Regions from separate parts of the Colwellia sp. NW0002-52-1 genome, predicted to be linked through region 1. Evidence: predicted binding sites of a transcription regulator. Region 1 holds the regulator's gene; each other region holds the start of a gene.

Region 1 (7,457 bases):
AATAGCGCGCTATTCATAAACGTTTTGCCTTGGAAATGGCATAAAATGAAGCATTGATGGTGTCTATTCGTGATGTTCACCTTGCTATAGCATTTGCTTTACCACCTAAGCTTTTGATTCACTTGAGTATCAAGCACTCATTATCCAGAGTTCAGGTTAACTAAGCTCATGTGGTTGTCAGAAAATATTATAAGTTACTTGACGTTATCAAAGATAATTTGTTGATAAATCGTTGAGCTTACTTAATTTCAGTTACGTTTAATAAATCTGCAGCTTGTATACTCACGGCTGTTTTTTCTGGCGCTGCTGGCGTGAATGTTTCTTGATCAAAAGCGGTATCGCCGCCATCAATAATGCCAGAGTTTGCGTTAATGCCTTTAAAGTCGAAAAGTTCACTGTCACATAAATGTGAAGGAACAACATTTTTAATAGCAGTAAACATTGACTCTATACGTCCTGGGTGGTTTTTATCCCAGTCTTGCAACATTGCCTTGATGTTTTGACGTTGTAAGTTAGGCTGTGAACCACACAAATTACAAGGAATAATCGGAAACTGTTTTAATGCCGCATACTGAATAAGCTCTTGTTCTTTACAGAATGCTAAAGGGCGAATAACAACATGTTCACCGTTGTCAGATACTAGCTTAGCGGGCATTGATTTTAACTTACCACCGTAAAACATATTCAGCATTAATGTTTCTACCATGTCGTCACGATGATGGCCAAGTGCAATTTTAGTGGCACCTAATGCTTTAGCGGCTTTGTACAATAATGCACGGCGTAAGCGAGAGCATAAGCTACAAGTGGTTTTACCTTCAGGGATTTTTTCTTTTACGATTGCATAGGTGTCTTCTTCAACAATTTTGTAAGCCACCCCTATTGATTCAAGGTAATTTGGTAAAATGTGCTCAGGAAACCCAGGTTGTTTTTGATCAAGGTTTACCGCAATTAAGTCGAAATTAATCGGGGCTGACTCTTTTAAACGCATTAATATCTCAAGCATGGCATAGCTGTCCTTGCCACCCGACACACAGACCATGATTTTATCGCCATCTTCAATCATATTATATTGAGCAATGGCTTGACCAACATGACGGCGAAGACGCTTTTCAAGCTTGTCTAGTTGAGTGTTTTGGCTTGGCGTTAGGGCTGATGTTAAAACTGCGCTCATAATAATTTCCTGATAAATATTGGCGCGTAGTATAGCGGAACTAACGGTTTGAACAAAGTTGAACTTAATGAAATTTTTTATCTAATTTATGCTGATGTTTTTAATGCCTTTGCTACTTGTTCCGCCCAAACAGAATAAGCAAGCGATGATGGATGAAAACCATCTTGAGCTAAATATTGTGGCGCAAAAGGCATGTTAATGGTTAGCACGCTGCATTGATTATAATCTGTTGAAGTTAAAGTCATTAACTCATTAAGTTTTTTTGCTCTTAACCCTAACCACCACCTTAATGGTTGCAGTAAGCCAGTAAACAAGTGCATAGGAGGTATCGCTGTCATCAAAACTTTTGGGTTATCAAATTTGACGTTACATAAGTCTACAATAGTCTTGATATTACTAACCCATTGGTGCTGCTTTGTTAAGCCAGTAACATCGTTTACACCAATAGATACTAGAACAAAGTCAAATCTTTGGTTTTTGATATTCTCAATTTCACTTATTAAAGCTGTTGATGTTAAGCCTGTAGTCGCCACTAGTTGCCAATTAACGGTGTTGTTAGTCGCAAGGTTCGCTACTAACTGACCTGATAAGGCATTTTTTTGTGCTTTTGTGCCAACACCGGCCGAGGCAGAATCACCTATAATTAATAAGTTAATCTTCTTACCACTACCTGCAGTGCCTGAACGCTCACCTAATGCTTCAGGTAGCTTTATCATACTAACGCGAACCCATACTGCTTGTAAAAGCAATATAGGCATTATTAACAAAGTACTGATGCAATAAAGAATATGAGTAAGTGGCTTTTTTATCTGCAACGCTAAAACCCTAACGGGAACGGTAAATTATAGTTATAACGTAAAATATATTCGAAGACAAATAGTAGAAAAAACAGCGTCTAATAAGTGAAGTTAATTCACGTACAATTTGTAAGTAAACAAGATATAAGTGCGGTTTATACCAATTGATATAAACAATCGATCATTCGAAAGCGGTTTAAATATCCAGTATCTACGTTGCTTTCAATCCCAATAGCCTGCTATTGCTCAATCAAGCGCCTTGCTACTGAAAATTTATCCTCGTTTAAAATTGACCGATTCATTAAATCAATTGGTATTACTAGGAGTAATGTGCTGTGTACAAGTTGCTAGAAGTCAGCTGCTAAAGCTAAATATGAAGTGCTAAATGTGAAGTGCTGAGAAAAAACGTCAACCAAAGAACTGTATTATCAGTGGATGACGCATTTTTATAAGTAATGAACTTCAGTAGCTTTATTTAACATCCAAAGGAGAAACATAACCTTCAGGTTTTAAAGCGAGTACATCACAATTTAGTCGATCAATAACATGTTCAGCGGTATTGCCGATTAGCGCGGCAGATAAGCCTGTGCGACCTATAGTGCCTAAAATAACAAGTTCCGCATCTATTTCTTCAGCAACACTTTGAATAATATCTTCAGGTAACCCTTCTTTTATATGAGTGAAATCCTCAGTGATATTAAAAGCGGCTGCATGCTCTAACATGGCCTCTTCATGATGCTTGAGCATAGCAAGGTTATAATCATTAGCATCAAACTCTGGAATCTCTATGGCGATATTTACCGGAGTGCCTGGAAACGAATTTACCAAGTGTAAGTTTGCTTTCATTACTTTGGCTAACTGTTTGGCTTCTGCCGTTATTTTATCGTTTAAGGCTTTATGTTCTTCTTCTTCGCTGCCAATGTTTAATGCAGCAATAATATTGCCGTCTTCAGGCCATAAATGTTCTTTCACTAGCAGTACAGGGCAAGGGCATTTACGTAAAATATGCCAATCGGTTGGGGTAAATATAACGGACTTTAATTTATCGTGTTGATGAGTCCCTTTGATGACAATATCATAACCATGATCAATAACTTGTGCGATTATTTGCTCAAAAGGGCGGTTATGCCAAATAACTTTACAATCAACAGTAATACCAGAAACATCTAGGTCAGCAATCATAAACTCTAACCATTGTGTACGATCATTAATAACCGATTTGCACATAGCTTCGCGTTCATCGCCTGAAAGCATTGTAGTCATTTCATAAGAGAAGTCATATATGGTCAAAAATGCAGTGATACTTGCACCCGTTTTACGTGCTAATTCTATTGCTCGCTTTAACGCTTTTTGATCTTCTGTTGTTGGGTCAACAATTGCGAGTATTTTTTGATACTTTTCCATAGTTAATTCCTTATCTTTGCCTGCTTGTATTAGGCCAAACCACACAGCTAATAACCTTGCTTAATATATTAACAATAATCTATTTTGAAAAGATAATACTTGTTTTAAATCAAATTATTATCATTTTTTATAAACTATATTATGTTAAGCATAGCGGTAAATTGTTGAATAATAAAGTCGTGAGAAAACGCTGGATTTATATTTTAAAGCGCGGCACACTCATTTAATTTTTCAATATTTACGATGGTAATAAGTTTACCATTAACGGCAATTAAGCCATTTTTATCGAAGCGGTTAAGTAAACGACTTATGGTTTCTACGGTTAAACCAATATAGTTACCAATATCATTACGTGTCATAGACAAACGAAATTCAGAGGCCGATAAACCACGCGCATGATAGCGACTACTTAAAGTACTAAAGAAGGTGGCAAGGCGTTGTTCCGCATTTTTACGGTTAAGTAATGTTAGCATTTCATGATCTTCACGAATTTCAGTGCTCATCATACGCAAAATTTGTTTTTTTAATTTTGGCATACTATTAGATAACGTATCGAGCGTATTATAAGGTATTTCGCAAACCATTGAGGTTTCTAGTGCTTTAGCAAAACTTGGATGTTTCGCATTCGCTATGGCGTCAAATCCGAGTAAATCCCCAGCCAAATGAAAGCCAGTAATTTGCTCTTCTCCTTGTTTGTTAATTGTATAAGTTTTGAATGTGCCAGAACGCACGGCGTAAAGCGCTTGCATTGGTTGACCGTCGTTATATAGCTGCTCTCCTTTTTGGATAGGCAGCTTACGATCAATAATATTATCTAAAGTCTCTAACTCTTGATTGTTAAGTGAAAATGGTAAGCACAATTCACTGATACTGCAGTTTTGGCAGTGAATATGTTGTTGGTCGGCACACGATTTATTATTCATAATAACCTATAAAAATTTCCATGCTGAACACCATATTAGATGCGTTAGCTATATGCAATAAGTATAGAATAAATGCCGTATGAAATCACCAAAATGGCCGATAGCTTTCTAAATAGTGGCTGAGTTAATAAAGACTTAACACTGAACGTGCCTAGTGAAATTGACATTAAAGCAGGTAAAGTACCTAAACCAAAGAAAAACATGATCAAAGCACCATTGAGGGTATCGGCGCTTGCTAAAGACCAAGTTAAAGTTGAGTAAACTAAGCCGCAGGGTAGCCATCCCCATAATGCACCTAAAGCGAAGGCACTTTTAACGTTCTTAATGGGTATAAAGTTTTTAGTCAGTGGCGATATATAACGCCAAATATTTTTTCCTAAATGTTCTATGCGGCTCAACCACATTAACCACTGCCCTAAATATAGTCCTAAAAAAATTAAAAAAATACCGGCGATAGTTTTTAATATAACAACAGGAAAACCTATGTTTTTAGCTGCCATAGAGCTGGTAAATGCCACAATAGCGCCAATGAAACTATAGGAAGCAATACGGCCAAAGTTATAAGCAAATACAATGGCGAATTTTTTATGGCGAGTTTGATCAGAAATAGCAGTAGTCAACATAGTGCTAATGCCACCACACATTACAATGCAATGGCCAGAGCCGAGCAGACCAATAATAAAGGCAGAAAAAAAATCAAGTGTCATGAGTCTGGTTTTTTAGCTGTTGCTTTGAAGTTTCTGTTTCATTTAACTCGTTATTCTTTAAGGTATTTTGCTTAGCTTTATCATTTTCATCATCAAATAAAATACTCATGCCTTGCTTTTCTAAATCATCAAACTGCTCAGTTTTTACCGCCCAAAAAAACAGATAAATACCAATAGCTGTGAGCAACACGGCAATGGGAATTAATACGTAAATTATACTCATTTTTTTAACAGCCTTAATGAATTTGTTACCACTAAAATTGAACTGGCCGACATACCTATAACCGCCATGTAAGGCGCTATATGGCCTGTTACCGCTAGCGGTAAAACAATAGCGTTATAACCAAAAGCCCAAAGATAATTTTGCTTAATAATACGAGTGGTGCGAATAGCAACTTCACGCAGGGTTTGTACACCCTTAAGTTTATTATTGAGTAATATCACATCTGCGCCATTTTTAGCAATATCAGTACCGCTACCCATAGCAATAGACAAATGAGCTGCGCCCAATACGGGACTATCGTTAACGCCATCGCCAACCATGGCAACCGTATGAGTACTTTGTTGCTGTTTTATGGTGTTAACTTTTTCTTGTGCTGAGAGGTTTGCATGCACTTTGTTAAGGTTTAATGCTGATTGTAATTTATTACAGCCTTGTAGGTGATCACCAGAAAGCATGCTGGTTTCAATGTTTTGTTGGTGAAGAAAATCGATCAATGCTTTAGCATCTTCTCGTAAGCCATCATGCAAGTAAAATTCAGCGATTAATGTTTCACCTTGCATTAATACACACTGCGCACTATAGGCTGAGTGTTCATTAGCACCTAAAAGCCAAGAGCTTTTACCAATGCGGTAATGTTGGTTATTTACTTCACCAGAAATCCCTGCGCCAGGGGCAACTACAACTTGGCGGGTCATTTGGTTATGATCACGAAATGGGCTAAAAGCTTTTGCTAAGGGGTGAGCCGAATGTGCTTCAAGCGCTGCCGCTATGGCAAGCACTTGTTGTCGTCCTTCTTGCGTCGCTTCGTTTGAGTATTCACCATAAGTTTTTACATCTACAATAGTGAACTCACCTGTAGTTAATGTTCCTGTTTTATCAAATGAAATAGCATTAACTTCAGGCATAGTTTCAAGCACATGGGCAGACTTAATCATAATACCTTTACGATTAAGTTGCGTAGTTGCACAGGTAAGCGCTGTTGGTGTTGCTAATGCCAATGCACAAGGACAAGTTACGACAAGAACCGATAAGGTGATCCAAAATGCTTCGCTTGGATCATGATTCAGCCAGTATATTGCCGTTGCTATGGTCGTCATCAGAATTAGCGCAACAAAATATTGAGCAATTTTATCTGATAACTTGGCTAATTTAGGTTTATGGCTTTGTGCATTTTCACTCAGTCGAATGAGCTGACTTAAAAACGACTCTTGATTATTATGTTTAACTTTTGCCGTTAAATTGCCATCGCCGTTAATAGTACCAGCAAAAATGTTATCTAAAGCGGTTTTCTTCAGGGGCAGTTGCTCGCCAGACAACATAGCTTCGTTAATTTGGCTGGTGCCCGTTAATATTTCACTATCAGCCGGAATGGTTTCACCGGGTTTAATTAAAATAATATCATCAGTTTTTAAATAATTGGCTGAAATAAATTGCTCAATACCTTGCTCAATTTTAGTCGCGGTCATTGGCATTAATTTTAATAAATTTGCTGAAACATCAGCGGCGCGGCTGCGGGCTCTAAACTCAAGAAATTTACCAATAAGCAGTAGAAAGGTAAACATAGACACTGATTCAAAATACACTTCGCCTTGCTGCGTAAATGTTGCCCAACAGCTAGCCATAAAAGCTAAAATAATGGCGATAGAGACAGGAACATCCATCGAAAGCTGGCGCGCTTTTAAGGCAAAGAAGGCACTTTTATAAAATGGGAAGGCGCCATAGCTAACAATAGGAAGCGTCAAGAAAAAGCTTGCCCAACGTAAATACATTACATTGTGTTCAGTCATATCGGAAAAAGCGCCGAAGTATAAACCAAAAGCGATCATCATTACTTGCATCATTAAAATGCCCGAAATGCCTAACCGTTTGATAAAGTTTTTCGCTTGTTTATTATTGTTTTTTTCAGCCGTACTCGCCTTAAAAGGCAAACCGTGATAACCAATTTTATCGATTAAACTCAGTATGTCGCTCAACTTTACTTGGCTTTCTTGCCATTGCACAGTTGCACGTTGAGTTGTCGCGTTAACATTAATTTTATTAACGCCCTCGAGCTTACTGATTTGCATTTCAATTAACCAGGCACAGGCTGAACAGCTTATCCCATCAATGGTTAAAATAGTTTCTTTAAAACCATTATGATAATAAGCAAACTCGTTTTGTAAGCTTTCATCATCAAGTATTTCGTTGCGTTGTAATTGCTCGGGAATTAATACTTCACCTTTTTGAGCTGGT
Region 2 (7,457 bases), on a different contig from region 1:
TAACCTGATGAGTTAACGTTATATAGCAATATTTAAACATTTTTAGAGAAATTACACGGCCTAAACAACCTAATACTGAGGCCGTTTTATTTTAAAGGCCAGCCTATGTTAATGTTAAAGCCCAATTGTGAATGTTGTGACAAAGACTTACCGCCTGCAGCTAAAGATGCCTTTATTTGTACTTATGAATGTACCTTTTGTGCCGAATGTACAGCAAACGTATTACACTTTGTTTGTCCTAATTGCTCGGGTAATTTAGTCAGTCGCCCTGTTCGCCCTATTGAAGCATTAAAAAAACATCCTGCTTCTACACAGCGAGTATTAAAGCCACATGGCTGTGATAGTTATATTAAAGGTTAATATCAAGCAGCAAGAAACAAACATCAAAGTTAAATCATTAAGTGTGGCGTACAGCAAACTTGCAAATAACTTAATTGCATCGTGTGCTGATAACGTATAATTTTTAAGTTTATAGTGTTACAAGGAGTTCTATATGACTGTTTTATTTATTTTAAATATTCTAAGCATTTTTATTTGTTATGCCGTTGCTAAACACAGAGGCGCTAAAACTATTTTTTGGGCAATTGTTGGCGCTATTTTAGGGCCACTGGCTATCCCTTTTGTTTTCTTTTCAAAGCCTGAAGTTATACCTGCAACAAAAAACATTTGAGATAAAAGTATACTTTATTAAGCAAAATTTATAGTCAGTCGATTCATATTTCGCAATATTTAGTACGTCTATATTTTAAGCCGCTATATTTAAGTAACTCCACTTTACTAAACGATATATTAATAAATGATTCCTTTTGAAAATACATCAGCAATAATAGAATTTACCCGTATATATCTAGCTGTTTTTTATACTGCTGTTGCACTGTTTTATACCGTGAGAATTATCACCGCCAAGAAAAACACCCATAGTGAACTTGTGTTTCTCGGACAACCTTTTTGTTCTCATTGGTGGAACCATATGACATTTCGTTTGTTCAGAGTATTAATTTGGCTGATTTGTGTGATCAGGCTTTTTTTCCCGCCGTTAGATGAATATCTAGGTATGATTGAGAATTTCGAACATTATCTAATGCTAATACTCGGTAATGTGTTATTAACTGTTGGTTTTTTAATGACCATTATTATCCACTTTAGCATGAAGCAAAAGTGGCGTTCTGGGGTTGACCCACAAGGGCCAAACGCATTAATCACTGATGGATTTTTTAAATATTCTCGTAACCCAATTTTTGCTAGCGTGGGCTTATCACAATTAGGTTTTTTTCTCGCATTACCTTCAATATTTACTTTCGTTTGCCTTATCATTGGTTTATATACTTTATACAAACAAACCATTGTTGAAGAACAGCATTTAGTCACTATTTTTCAGGATAATTATAAAATATATCAAAGCAACGTTCGTCGGTGGATATAAGGCCGATGAAGCATTGGAAATAAACTGAGTTACCTAAAAGCTATAAGTAACAATACCTTGTATGAATTATCTAGTTACAACATCTTTTTCCGCAAATTTTCCGCAAATAAGATCAGTTTAAAGTAGTGAACATAGGTCTGTGCTTACCTGTTTATTCTTGTTTAAAAATACCAATAACTTGCTCGTTCGGTCTTACTTCTTGCACTACGTGCTCTTCTGGTTGCGACATTTGGTGTCCACAACTTACGCAAGTTACGGTTTCAACGCCGTGCTCTTTAAATAACCCCATCGTGTCCATTGCTTTACATTTTGGACAAACTGCTCCAGCTATAAATCGTTTTTTCACTTTTTTACTCAATTTTATTAAATATTTAATTAGTTTTTAATTAATTTTAGCAAGATATCTGCTCAGTGCTTCTATTTTACCTTGAACAACCCCCTAAGGAAAAGCGACAATAGCAACCTGCATTAAAATGAGACAAGATAAATGATCATAGCTACAGATTTAAGTTTAGCCCGAGGCGCAAAATACCTCATAAAATCATCAAGTTTTACTATACATCCAAATCATAAGGTTGGGCTTGTTGGGGCGAACGGCTGTGGTAAATCTTCTTTATTCGCCAGTTTATTAGGTGCATTACCTGCAGACTTGGGCAATCTATCTATGCCAACAAGCTGGAAAATCGCAACTGTAAAGCAAGAAACACCAGCATTAGAGCAATCAGCGCTAGATTACGTTATGGATGGTGATGTTGAGTTTCGCCAATTAGAGGCAAAGTTAGCGCAAGCACGCGCCGACGACAATGGCACACTTGAAGCCACTATTATTAATCAAATTGATACGGTAAATGGTTATAGTTTACCTGCACGCGCCGGCGAGTTATTGCATGGCTTAGGTTTTTTACAAGAGCAGCTAGTTAATCCGGTAAAATCGTTCTCAGGTGGTTGGCGAATGCGCTTAAACTTAGCTCAGGCCTTGATCAGCCGCGCTGATTTATTGCTACTTGATGAACCGACTAACCATTTAGATTTAGATGCCGTTATTTGGCTACAGCGTTGGCTGAAAAGATTTACCGGCACCTTAGTGCTTATCTCGCATGACCGCGATTTTCTTGATGATGTAATCGGCCAAATACTGCATATTGAACATCAAACTGCGAAACTATATTCTGGTAATTACAGTGCTTTTGAACGCCAACGTGCAGAGCACTTAGCGCAACAAGACGCACAGTATCAAAAGCAGCAAAAAGAAGTTGCTCATTTAACTTCTTTTGTTGACCGCTTTCGCGCGAAAGCCAGTAAAGCGAAGCAAGCACAGAGCCGTTTAAAGCGCCTGCAAAAATTACCTGATTTAGCGCCAGCGCATGTCGATAGCCAATTTACCTTTAGCTTTGAACAGCCTGACACTTTACCTTACCCATTATTGTCCTTAGCTGAAAGCCAATGTGGTTACAGTGATGAAGCCATTATTTTAGAAGATGTTGGCATGACCTTGGTCCCAGGTAGCCGAATCGGCCTGCTAGGTCGCAATGGTGCGGGTAAATCAACACTAATAAAATCTCTCGCCGGTGATTTAACCTTATTAAAAGGCGAACGTTATTGTGCGCAAGATTTGCGTGTGGGCTATTTTTCTCAGCATCAACTTGAGCAATTGCATTTGCCAAGCAGTGCTATAGAACATATAACGCGAGCAAAACCTGATTTAACCGAGTTACAAGCCAGATCATTTTTAGGGCGTTTTGGCTTTAGTGGCGATCAGGCGTTAGATAAAGTGGGCACCATGTCTGGTGGTGAAAAAGCGCGTTTAGTTTTGGCCCTTATTGTCTTAGAAAAACCCCAGTTATTGTTATTAGATGAGCCCACCAACCATCTTGATTTAGAAATGCGTCAAGCACTAGTACTAGCGTTGCAAGACTTTGACGGCGCAATTATTCTCATTGCTCATGACAGGTATTTATTAGAGTCATGTGTTGATGAGTTTTATATTGTTGCTAATGGTCGAGTAACCGATTTTGACGGCGATATTGATGATTATCAGCAATGGTTAAACGATGATAAAAAACAATCAGTTAAAGCCAACAAAGTTGTTTCTGAGCCACAAGTCGACAAAAAGCAACAACGTAAAGAGCAAGCTGAGCTTCGTAAAAAGGCATCACCTTTGCGTAAACAAGCCGATAAATTTGAAAAGCTCGTACAGCAAAATCAAGATGAGCTAACGACAGTAGAAGCACAACTTGCTGACAGTGATATTTATCAAACAGAGCACAAAGTAAAGCTAACTGACTTACTCAAACGACAAGCGTCACTTAAACAAAACTTGGAAACAAATGAAATGCAATGGCTTGACCTTGAAGAACAAATTGAAGAGATAATGTCGCAAGCTTTATAAATTTATTGCTACACTTAACGTATCGCAGCAAAAACTTTGTCACTGCGAGAAGTGGCGACAACACCGAACATAGGACATTATTATGAAAAAATTGACCTTACTAGCACTCAGTTTTGCTCTTTTTACCCAAAGCCCAGCTTATAGTGCTGATTTAGATTTAGGCATATACGAGCTAAACCGTGGCGAATTTAAAGCCGCAATTGCAGAATTCGAACCTTTAGTTGCCGAGGAATATGCTCCTGCACAATATCAAATGGCATTAGTTTATTTAAACGGTTACGGCGTAGTTAAAAACCCAACGAAGGCGTTAGAACTTCTACATCAAGCTGCTTCACAAAATTACTCTGAAGCACTATTCGATCTTTCTTTACTTTATAGTGAGGGAGAAGTGGTGAAAAAAGATTTGAAAACGGCTTATGCATTAATGGAAAAAGCCGCGAATAAAGACTTACCAAGAGCACAGTTTAATTTAGGTGTTATGCTGTTTAACGGTAATGGCGTACAACGCGATTACCTTCAGGCATCTCGCTGGTATCAAAAGGCGGCAGATCAAAACTATGCACTTGCACAATTTAATCTTGCCTTAATGTACTTTGAGGGCAAAGGCGTTGCTAAGAGCACAAAGATGTCTTATATCTGGAATATTATTGCGGCTAAAAATGCTTATCGCATGGCTGAAAAAAGCCGTGATATGGACGAACATAAATTATCAGTTGACGAGATTAAAGAGAGTCGTGAAAAAGCCGATGCTATTTATCGTAAAATAATCGAACAAAGAGAATTAAAGTTAAGACAAGCCTCTAACCGCTAGAGCCTAACCTATAGTGCTTTGTAAAGCATCTATACAACAATATTAAGTAAACCAAAACCCGCTCACCTTTAGCGGGTTTATTTTTATAAACATGTAAAAAATGCCGATTATCGGAGCTAAAAAATAAACCGGTATTGTTCTTGAACTTTATGCCATTAAAAAAATTCAAGGTGTTATGCCTCAGCGCATCAATCAACTTCACTAATCCCTGAAAATACTATTAATAACATAGCGATTAACATACCGAATAACATATCGATTAACCCTGAACATGATCTATATCAATAAGTATGTATTGAAGGTTCTTTATAATCTTTTTCGTACCTATTTACTTACTTTTGGAGTTAGCTATGAACTTTTTAGATATGCTTTTAAACGATCCTGTTGTCATTATGTCATTTCTTGGTTTAGCAACTGTATTAGGCATTTGTAGCTTTTATGTTTATTACTTTATAAAGCATATAAGTGAAGATAGTTAATTAGAGAAAATAGCCATTAAGTGGAAGGGCGAAAATCCCCGATAAGCGCTACAAACTTTACCGGTTATGTATGGCTGAAGTTTTAGGTTTGTCACGTTACTAATTGATGCCCTAGCAATATCTTAACAACTAGCAAGTGCGATTCTTTGTAGGCTCTATCCATTTGGGTTACGTATACTACTGAGTTGTAAGCTATCAATTACTTAAGTCTATTAGATAATTATTAAGTTTAAAGATAGTGACAAAATACTCCAATAAAAAAGCACCTAATTAGAGGTGCTTTTCTTGTCTGTCCTGAAATGTGTTAACACATGAAGGGCTTATTGTTTTTAAATCGTCTAGAAGCTAATCCCATTATCCCTAAAGCAAAGATAGCTAAAGTTGACGGTTCAGGAACGGAAGTTGCATTTTCTTGAAATGTTGTTCTATCTATTGCAGCAGTTACATTTCCATTACTTGAATATAAAGCAACACCACCAGTTATAGTAGAAAGATAATTCGCTGAAAATGTTGTTGTACCGACAGTGTATGCATCTGAATTAGTATTAGATGCACTACTATATTGAGACGTACTTACAGCATCCAAAGATATAGAAGATCCCAAATGAGTAAGTAACTGATTTGCCGGTGCAAATGCGCTAAATACGTCAGCTTCACCACCAACCCAAAGATTACCACCGGCACTTAAAAAACCACTTATTAATTGCAAGGTAGATTGGCTATACAAAGAGCCACTAGAAGCAATAAGCCAGTCAGCACCAATTAAGCTAGAGCTTGATAAGGTCATTGATTGTGAATAGCTTGCAGCTGTTTGAGTAGCAACAGAATCCCAGTTATCAAGTGACCAAGGATCAGTCGCTGAGTTCAGACCTATAACATTTTGATTACCAAATACATTGTTAAAAAAAACACTATTACTTGAGTTATTAATATTACTATCCCCAACCGCAATAATAAGTCCAGCATTTGCTTGTGATGTAACTGTTAATAATATAGCTAAAATAATTCTACGCATTTCGATTCTCTTACAGCTTAAAGTAAAGCAGAACAAGCAAGTATCGAACCAAAAGCACAAGTCGCTGTATTTTAATGGTTTTTATGGATAGCTCACTGTTTATCACCTAAGACTGTAAAAAGAACTGACAGTGTATCCACCTTATAGAGTTTTCATTCATGTCTTCTGCATTACTTTAGGGATAATCGCAAAAGACATTAAGCTTATTTGGTAAAATTTTATTAAAAATGTTACGAGTTAAACCTATCACTCACTGTAGTCAAACGGTGGGCATGGACATAGTTTTAACGTACAATAAATTTTTTGTATTACACGCTATTACCGTATTATGTTTACCAAAAGCTCTTTCAGCCCCGCTTGGTGGCTTAAAAACGCCCATTTACAAACCATTGCCGCTAAGTTTTTTAGGCGTAGCCACACCATAAATACCACTGATGAAACTTTAGAGTTGCCTGATGGAGACTTTGTTGATTTAGCTTGGACCGAAAAGGTAAACTCGAACTGTTCACGTCCTATTATTGCGATATTGCATGGCCTTGAAGGCTCTAAGAACAGTCATTATGCTAAAGGGATGTTAAGCGCTATAAAAGCACAAGGCTGGGTGGGTGTGTTAATGCACTTTCGAGGATGTAGCGGTCGCCCAAATCGCATGGCTCAATCGTATCACAGCGGACAAACCTGTGATGTTGACTATTTTAGTCAATACCTTGCTAGCAGTTACCCACAAGCAAAAAAAGCCATTGTAGGCTTTTCGTTAGGCGGTAATGTCCTGACAAAATATTTAGCAGAACAAAAACAAAATATCTATCAAGCGGCCTGTGTTATATGCGCTCCACTTGATCTTTCAAGCTGTAGTAACAGAATTAACCGTGGCTTTTCTCGTGTCTATCAAAAGTATTTAGTCGATATGCTTAGAGCGAGTACAGTGATAAAGATTAAAGCTAATTTATTAAAAAATATCGATAGAAACTTGCTGAATAACGTACGCTCTATTCGCGATTTTGATCAAATGGTTACCGCACCGATTAATGGCTTTGCTGATGTAAATGACTATTATCAGCAAGCCAGCGGTCGCGATGTGTTACAACAAATCACCACGCCGTGTTTAATTATTCATGCCACCGACGATCCTTTCTTATGTCATGTGAATACAACGGCCATTACAACTTTACCTAAACAAATAACTTTTGAAGTGAGCGCTAAAGGTGGTCATGTTGGCTTTATTAGTGGTAACAACCCACTGAAACCAAAGTATTGGTTAGAGCAACGTATACCTGAGTTTTTTACGAGATATTTATGATTATTCCATTAGAACAATTGTCAGACGACACATTAAGCGC
Region 3 (7,457 bases), on a different contig from region 1:
ATAACAACTATTCCTTAGTTGAATAAACTTTTCAGTGCTAGGTATAGTCAATAATATCGAAACTTTCCAAGCTAAATTAACTAATTTTCATATATAGTTGGAATTGGTGAACGCTTATGTTGAGTTTTCAAATAGATAGCAATAATTTTTTCTTCAACTGATTTATCTGTATTTTTACCTTCTAAGAAGTCGTCTAACTGGTCGTAACTTAATCCTAAGGCATCTTCATCTGTTTTGCTTGGAGCTAACTCTTCTAAATCAGCTGTAGGGGCTTTATCGGTTAATTGGCTTGGAGCACCTAAAGTTCTGGCAATTTCCTTTACTTGTCGTTTTGACAAGCCAAACAGTGGAGCAAGATCACATGCTCCGTCACCCCATTTAGTAAAAAAACCGGTAATATTTTCAGCAGAATGATCTGTACCTAAAACTAAGCCGCCTAATATTCCTGCTATGTGGTACTGCATTACCATGCGAGATCGTGCTTTAACATTACCTTTAGAAAAGTCTATTTGTGCAGCTGATGCCGTTAACAGTTCTGCGCTTTTAAGGGCATTAATAGTTTCGTTGTGAATACCATCGGCACCCGCTAGGATATTTGTAGTTAAACTATGGGAAGGTTTTATAAAATCGAGCGCTAACTGTGCATCGTCTTCATCGGCTTGTATATTAAACGGAAGTCTGACTGCTATAAACTGATAGCGCTTTGTGCCTTCATTGTTTAAAGCATCAATAGCGAGCTGTGCTAAACGGCCACAAGTTGAAGAGTCAACACCACCACTGATGCCCAAAACAAGAGTATTCAAGCCAGATTGAACAAGTTTGTTTTTGATAAAATCTACTCGACGTTCAATTTCAAACGTAGGATTAATTTCAGGTAATACCTTCATCTCATTGATTATTGCCTGGGCGTCCATAAAATTTCCTTCTGATAGTAAGTAGATTATAAGTTTTAGCTGTTTTGAGCCACTATATGGTCAGTGTAGCAAAGTCTAACTTCGATTAGAACTTTTGCACTATAGCTGTACAAATACTTGCTATTATGTAGATAATGATAGTTATCAGTATATTCCGATGCGTAAATCAACTTATAGGCTATGAACATGAAAAAAATAGAAGCGATTATTAAACCCTTTAAAATGGATGATGTACGTGAAGCACTCGGTGAAATTGGTGTTACGGGCATGACCGTATCCGAAGTTAAAGGGTTTGGACGTCAAAAAGGGCATACCGAGCTTTATCGAGGTGCCGAGTACATGGTGGACTTTTTACCGAAAGTAAAGCTTGAAATTGTCGTCAAAAAAGAGAATGTTGAACGATGCGTTAATACCATTTTGGAAACAGCACAAACAGGTAAAATTGGTGATGGTAAAATTTTCATCACTGATGTAGAGCGCGTAATACGTATTCGTACTGGAGAAGAAGACGACGAAGCGATTTAATTAATGATAATAATCGTAAATAACACATAAAAAAATACCAGCAGATGCTGGTATTTTTGTTTTCAGAGTTAATGTTTTACGTATTAAACAATTGTGTATTGTTGAAAACTCTATTTAGACACTAACGGGTTATTGGGATAGTTGGCCGCTAATACTTGTTTAGCATTAACTTGTAGATCAGTTAATCCTAACTTTTCATAACAGAAAATCATAATTTCCAACGCTTCTTCTGTTTCTGCACTAGGAGAAAAGTATTCTACAATATATTTCCCTCTATTTGCTGCTGAAACATAAGCTTCACGCTTTAAGTAATAGCCTGCAACAGACAGTTCATACTTAGCTAAGCGCGATTTAATTGCGATCATACGTTGACGAGAGTCGGCAGCATATTTACTTTCAGGGTATTTCTCTAATAGTGTTTTTAAATCTTTAAAAGCGTCGCGAGCAGCCGTTGGATCACGGTCTGAACGATCAATACCTGCTAAGTTTTGAAATAAATTTTCTTGCGTAGCCACATTTATTAAAGCACGCATGTAATAAACGTAGTCTATGTTGGCATGTGAAGGGTTTAACCTTAAAAATCTATCGGTTAAGGCTAGTCCTTGCGCAGCATTTCCACTCTTGTAATAAGCGTAAATTAAATCTAATTGAACTTGATGAGAGATAGGACCATAAGGAAATCGTGAATCTATCGCCGATAATATTTGAATTGCCTTTTGATACAATCCATTGTCAAGTGATTGTCTAGCATCAGAAAATAATGCTTGGGCAGATTTATCTGGTACCTTTTGTATATCTTTTTCGTTTGTACCTGAGCAACCTGTAATTGCTAATACTAGTGCAAGGCACATTATTTTTATTGTCACTTTTTCCATAGACTTCAATATCACTACTTTGTTTTAGTTAAAATAAATATCTTCCTCACTATAATTACTTAATGTAATTGCTTTAGCAAAGAGGTAAAATAAGCACTGGCATTCTAACCTAGCAATCCTGCCTTGCACAGTGCTAATTAATAGAGAGTTTAATGGCTGAGATAATTCAACACCGGGACACGGTTCCCGAATCATGCTTAGGCAAACGTTTCGACCAGACTTTGGCGGAAATGTTCCCTGATTATTCACGTTCACGTTTAAAAGAGTGGATTTTAGCCGGTCATGTAACGGTTAATGACATTGTAGTCGATGTACCTCGCGAAAAAATGTTCGGTGGTGAGCTTATTGCCATCAATACAGAAGTTGAAGCAGAAGTACGTTTTAAAGCGCAAGATTTACCACTAAATATTGTTTACGAAGATGACGATATTTTAGTTATCAACAAACCTGCGGGTTTTGTTGTTCACCCAGGTGCGGGTAACCCTGATGGTACAGTGCTTAACGCCTTACTTCATCATTGCCCGCAGCTAGATGTTGTGCCGCGTGCAGGTATTGTGCACCGTTTAGATAAAGACACAACAGGCTTAATGGTAGTAGCAAAAACGATTGCAGCTCAAACTAACCTTGTTGAATCACTGCAAGCGCGCGAAATTACCCGTGAGTATGAAGCTATTGCAAATGGCATTATGACCGCTGGTGGCTTGGTTGATGAACCGATTGGTCGTCATGCAACAAAACGCACACATATGGCGGTAACCTTTTCAGGTCGCCCTTCGGTGACACATTATCGTGTAATGGAAAAGTTTAGGTTACATACCCGGTTGCGTTTACGTCTTGAAACAGGACGCACACACCAAATTCGTGTACATATGGCGCATATAACGCATCCACTTGTTGGTGATCCTGTTTATGGCGGCCGACCTCGCCCACCGAAAAATGCCTCGGAAGAGTTGCGTGATATGCTACGTCAATTTAAACGTCAAGCTTTGCATGCTGCAATGTTATCTTTGTATCACCCAATTACCGGCGTACAAATGACATGGCATGCCGATGTGCCTGAAGATATGGTGGCACTAGCTGATATCTTACGTACAGATACAAAAAATAATCTCGTTGATAGTGATTACTAAATCTGTTGATAACATAACGTTTATTGAATGGCCAACATCAAAGGTGTTGGCCTTTACGACTAACCGGTTATCGCCATCGACTCTCCGGTTATCAGGCACTAAAAGCCCTTTATCAACAAACGTCAGAAATACAATACTTACTGATAATATTCAAAACAATACTTGCCCGTCACTTTCAATGTTTGATGCCTTTAATTTAGGCGATCATGTTGATGACTGCCCCAATACCGTTACTCAAAATAGAAAGTCACTTTTAGAATACTTACCTGTATCAACAAAAATTCAATGGTTAACTCAAGTTCATGGAAATAATGCTGTTGTAGTTGAGCAACATCATGATATGCCTTTGGTAGCCGATGCCGCGATAACGCGTAATAAAAAAATAGCATTAGCTATTATGACTGCAGATTGTTTACCTATTTTAGTTTCTAATAGTGATGGTAGCGAAATCGCTGCTATTCATGCTGGTTGGCGACCATTAGCAGCAAATATTATTGAACGTACACTAAAATTAATGCACAGCCCAGTAAATGAACTTTATGTTTGGTTGGGACCTTGTATTGGTGAGCATGTATTTGAAGTTGGTGCGGAGGTTAAACAAGCTTTCTGCCAAAACTCCATAAAGTACAAACAAGCTTTTAAACCTGTATCATCAGAAAAAGGTGATAAGAAAAAGTACCTTGCTAATTTACACATGATGGCGCAATTACAACTTTTAGATTTAGGCGTTAAAAATATTTCTTCGCTTGATGAGTGTACTTTTTCCTTGAATAAAAAATATTACTCTTATCGAAGAGATGGTTTAACAGGAAGAATGGCAAGCATAATATCTAGTAATTCATGAAGGTTTTTTACCTTTCACTTTTAATCCATCATTCGTTGATCTTCATCAAATATTTTACATGTCACTGCTTGAAAAGTCCTCATTTTGTCCTTATAACAAAGGTAACTAAACTGTAAGCCCAGTAATATGGCATTAGGAGAACGTTAATGCGTTTAGACCGATTTACTCAAACATTTCAAGTTGCAATATCTGATGCACAATCTATAGCATTAGGTAAAGATCATCAATTTATAGAACCAATACATTTAATGCTAGCGTTACTAAATCAAAACGCCAGTAGCATTATCCCCTTATTAAAAAGTGCAGGTATTAATGTACGCACGCTAAGAACTCAAGTCGAAACGGCTATTGATGAATTAGCACAAGTTTCTGGAACCGGCGGTGAAGTTCAGTTGTCTGGTGCTATGGGCAACATTTTAAATCTTTGTGATAAATTTGCACAAAAGCACGGCGATAAATTTATTTCCTCAGAGATTTTTATTCTGGCTGCACTGCAAGATAAAGGTAAACTTGGCCAAATTCTCAAAGATCTTGGCGCGAGCGAACAACGCGTACAAGACGCTATTGTGCACATTCGAGGCGGAAAAAATGTTGATGATGCTAATGCAGAAGAAGTTCGTCAGGCACTCGATAAATATACGGTTGATTTAACAGAGCGAGCTGAGCAGGGGAAGTTAGACCCTGTCATTGGCCGAGACGATGAAATCAGACGCACCATACAAGTACTACAACGTAGAACCAAAAACAATCCTGTATTAATAGGTCAACCTGGCGTAGGTAAAACTGCCATTGTTGAAGGATTAGCACAGCGTATTGTTGATCACGAAGTACCTGAAGGCATTAGAAATAAACGAGTACTTTCACTTGATATGGGAGCTCTAGTTGCTGGTGCTAAGTATCGCGGTGAATTTGAAGAACGCCTTAAAGCTGTTCTGAGTGAGCTAAATCAACTCGAAGGTCAGGTAATATTATTCATCGATGAACTACATACTATGGTAGGGGCGGGTAAAGGCGACGGTGCTATGGATGCAGGAAATATGTTAAAACCTGCACTCGCTAGAGGTGATTTGCATTGTGTCGGCGCAACTACTCTAGATGAATATCGTCAATATATTGAAAAAGATGCCGCTTTAGAGCGTCGCTTTCAAAAAGTTTTGGTTGAAGAGCCAAGTGTAGAAGATACTATTGCGATTTTACGCGGGCTTAAAGAGCGTTATGAATTACATCATAATGTAGAAATTACTGATCCAGCCATTGTTGCCGCTGCTACTTTATCTCATCGATATGTTAGTGACAGACAACTTCCCGATAAAGCAATTGACCTTATTGATGAAGCAGCATCAAGTATTCGTATGCAAATGGATTCAAAGCCAGAGCATTTAGATCGATTAGAGCGCCGTTTAATTCAGTTAAAACTGGAACAAAGAGCATTATTAAAAGATTCTGATACCGCGTCAAAAAAACGTTTAGAGCTAATTTCAGACGATATAGCGTCATGCCAAATTAGTTATGACGAATTAGACGAAGTATGGAAAACAGAAAAGGCTGCACTGCACGGAACACAGGCGATAAAAACAGATTTAGAGAAAGCCCGTATTGAACTTGAAGCTGCGCGTCGTGTTGGTGATCTAAACTCGATGGCAGAGCTGCAATATAGTCGTATACCAGATCTTGAAAAACAGCTTGATCTGGCGAGCCAAGCTGAAATGCAAGAAATGACCTTATTAAAAAATAAAGTTACTGATGTTGAAATTGCTGACGTATTAAGTCGCGCAACCGGAATACCAGTAGCAAAAATGCTTGAAGGTGAAAGTGATAAATTGTTACACATGGAAGATAACCTTCACAAGCGAGTAATAGGGCAATCTGAAGCAGTGGTTTCTGTTTCAAACGCTATTCGAAGATCAAGAGCGGGTTTAGCCGATCCTGATCAACCTATAGGTTCATTTTTGTTTCTTGGGCCAACGGGGGTTGGTAAAACAGAATTAACAAAAGCTTTAGCACATTTTCTTTTTGATAGTGAAGATTCGTTGGTTCGGGTTGATATGTCAGAATTCATGGAAAAGCATTCTGTTGCCCGTTTAGTTGGAGCGCCCCCAGGTTATGTTGGCTATGAGGAAGGTGGATACTTAACAGAAGCGGTAAGGCGTAAACCTTATTCTGTTATATTGCTTGATGAAATTGAAAAAGCGCATCCTGATGTTTTTAATATTCTATTGCAAGTACTAGACGATGGTAGACTGACTGACGGCCAAGGTAGAACCGTTGATTTTAAAAATACCGTGATCATAATGACTTCAAACATTGGCTCTGACATTATTCAAGAATACGGTGATGACAGCCAATATCAGCAAATGAAAACACGTGTAATGGCTGAACTTGGCCAACATTTTAAACCAGAGTTTATAAACCGTGTTGATGAAACAGTGGTTTTTCATCCTCTGCTTTCTGAACAAATCAAAAGTATTGCGAGTATACAAATATCAGCTTTGATCAAGCGATTAGAAGAACGAGATATCAGTATGACCGTGTCTGAAGAGGCTTTGTCGTTTGTTGCTGCAGCCGGATTTGACCCTATTTTTGGCGCTAGGCCTTTAAAGAGGTCAATACAACATGAAATTGAAAATCCACTAGCACATCGGTTACTTGCAAATGAGTTTTCAGCAGGAGATCATATTTTAGTGGAACTAAATGACAATGGCTTAACATTCACTGTTAATAATTTGGAACGTTAAGCTATTCACTGTAAAGAAGGGCGTTTATACCTTAATAGGTAGAAGTATAGAGTTCATTACTCAGTACAATAAACTTCTACCTGCTTTTTATTCATCTCTAATTGTTGTTGTTTTTCTAAGGCGCCTAAAACTTTCACATTACCTTGTTCGTCTTTATATTGAATTTTATCAAAATTTTGTAAAGTGCTGAGATTATCTTTTGCTGTAATACATTTATCCTGATTCATACTGTCAATTGCTTCATTGTTTTCTTCAGCTGTCAAAAGACTATTATCACTCACTTGTTCACTATTCGCGGTTTTATCTTTTTCTATAGTAGCTGAAGATTTCTTATTATTAGCCATACTAATTTCAATGTAATCGTCATGTTCAGGTTGATTCTGACTAAAATGGACTACATCTTCCTTGTCAATCCAACGATAAATAGTGATTTG

The links. Region 1 encodes FNR, which switches genes on or off when oxygen is low (the NO sensors DNR and NnrR bind a similar motif). Its sites were predicted from a motif close to TTGATCTAGATCAA; they were not measured.
Region 2: the regulator FNR is predicted to act here: its motif matches at 4,895-4,908, upstream of AC27H3_RS14625 (DUF3149 domain-containing protein).
Region 3: the regulator FNR is predicted to act here: its motif matches at 4,324-4,337, upstream of clpB (ATP-dependent chaperone ClpB).

Annotation. Positions count from the first base shown of each region.
Region 1 is NZ_BAAJLU010000005.1:27,974-35,430, reverse strand. Features, by position in the region: gene ttcA (tRNA 2-thiocytidine(32) synthetase TtcA) at 239-1,171, opposite strand; gene AC27H3_RS06890 (SGNH/GDSL hydrolase family protein) at 1,258-1,887, opposite strand; gene uspE (universal stress protein UspE) at 2,440-3,372, opposite strand; gene fnr (fumarate/nitrate reduction transcriptional regulator Fnr) at 3,576-4,295, opposite strand; gene AC27H3_RS06875 (sulfite exporter TauE/SafE family protein) at 4,340-5,002, opposite strand; gene ccoS (cbb3-type cytochrome oxidase assembly protein CcoS) at 4,992-5,225, opposite strand; gene AC27H3_RS06865 (heavy metal translocating P-type ATPase) at 5,222-7,457, opposite strand, start outside.
Region 2 is NZ_BAAJLU010000016.1:79,439-86,895, reverse strand. Features, by position in the region: gene AC27H3_RS14655 (DUF1272 domain-containing protein) at 112-360, shown strand; gene AC27H3_RS14650 (hypothetical protein) at 494-670, shown strand; gene AC27H3_RS14645 (methyltransferase family protein) at 797-1,423, shown strand; gene AC27H3_RS14640 (YheV family putative zinc ribbon protein) at 1,575-1,769, opposite strand; gene AC27H3_RS14635 (ATP-binding cassette domain-containing protein) at 1,911-3,812, shown strand; gene AC27H3_RS14630 (tetratricopeptide repeat protein) at 3,895-4,623, shown strand; gene AC27H3_RS14625 (DUF3149 domain-containing protein) at 4,974-5,102, shown strand; gene AC27H3_RS14620 (PEP-CTERM sorting domain-containing protein) at 5,407-6,117, opposite strand; gene AC27H3_RS14615 (hydrolase) at 6,446-7,417, shown strand; gene AC27H3_RS14610 (YheU family protein) at 7,414-7,457, shown strand, end outside.
Region 3 is NZ_BAAJLU010000028.1:16,177-23,633, forward strand. Features, by position in the region: gene AC27H3_RS17200 (GspH/FimT family pseudopilin) at 1-2, opposite strand, end outside; gene nadE (ammonia-dependent NAD(+) synthetase) at 81-914, opposite strand; gene glnB (nitrogen regulatory protein P-II) at 1,101-1,439, shown strand; gene AC27H3_RS17215 (outer membrane protein assembly factor BamD) at 1,550-2,314, opposite strand; gene rluD (23S rRNA pseudouridine(1911/1915/1917) synthase RluD) at 2,467-3,444, shown strand; gene pgeF (peptidoglycan editing factor PgeF) at 3,434-4,288, shown strand; gene clpB (ATP-dependent chaperone ClpB) at 4,435-7,023, shown strand; gene AC27H3_RS17235 (hypothetical protein) at 7,080-7,457, opposite strand, start outside.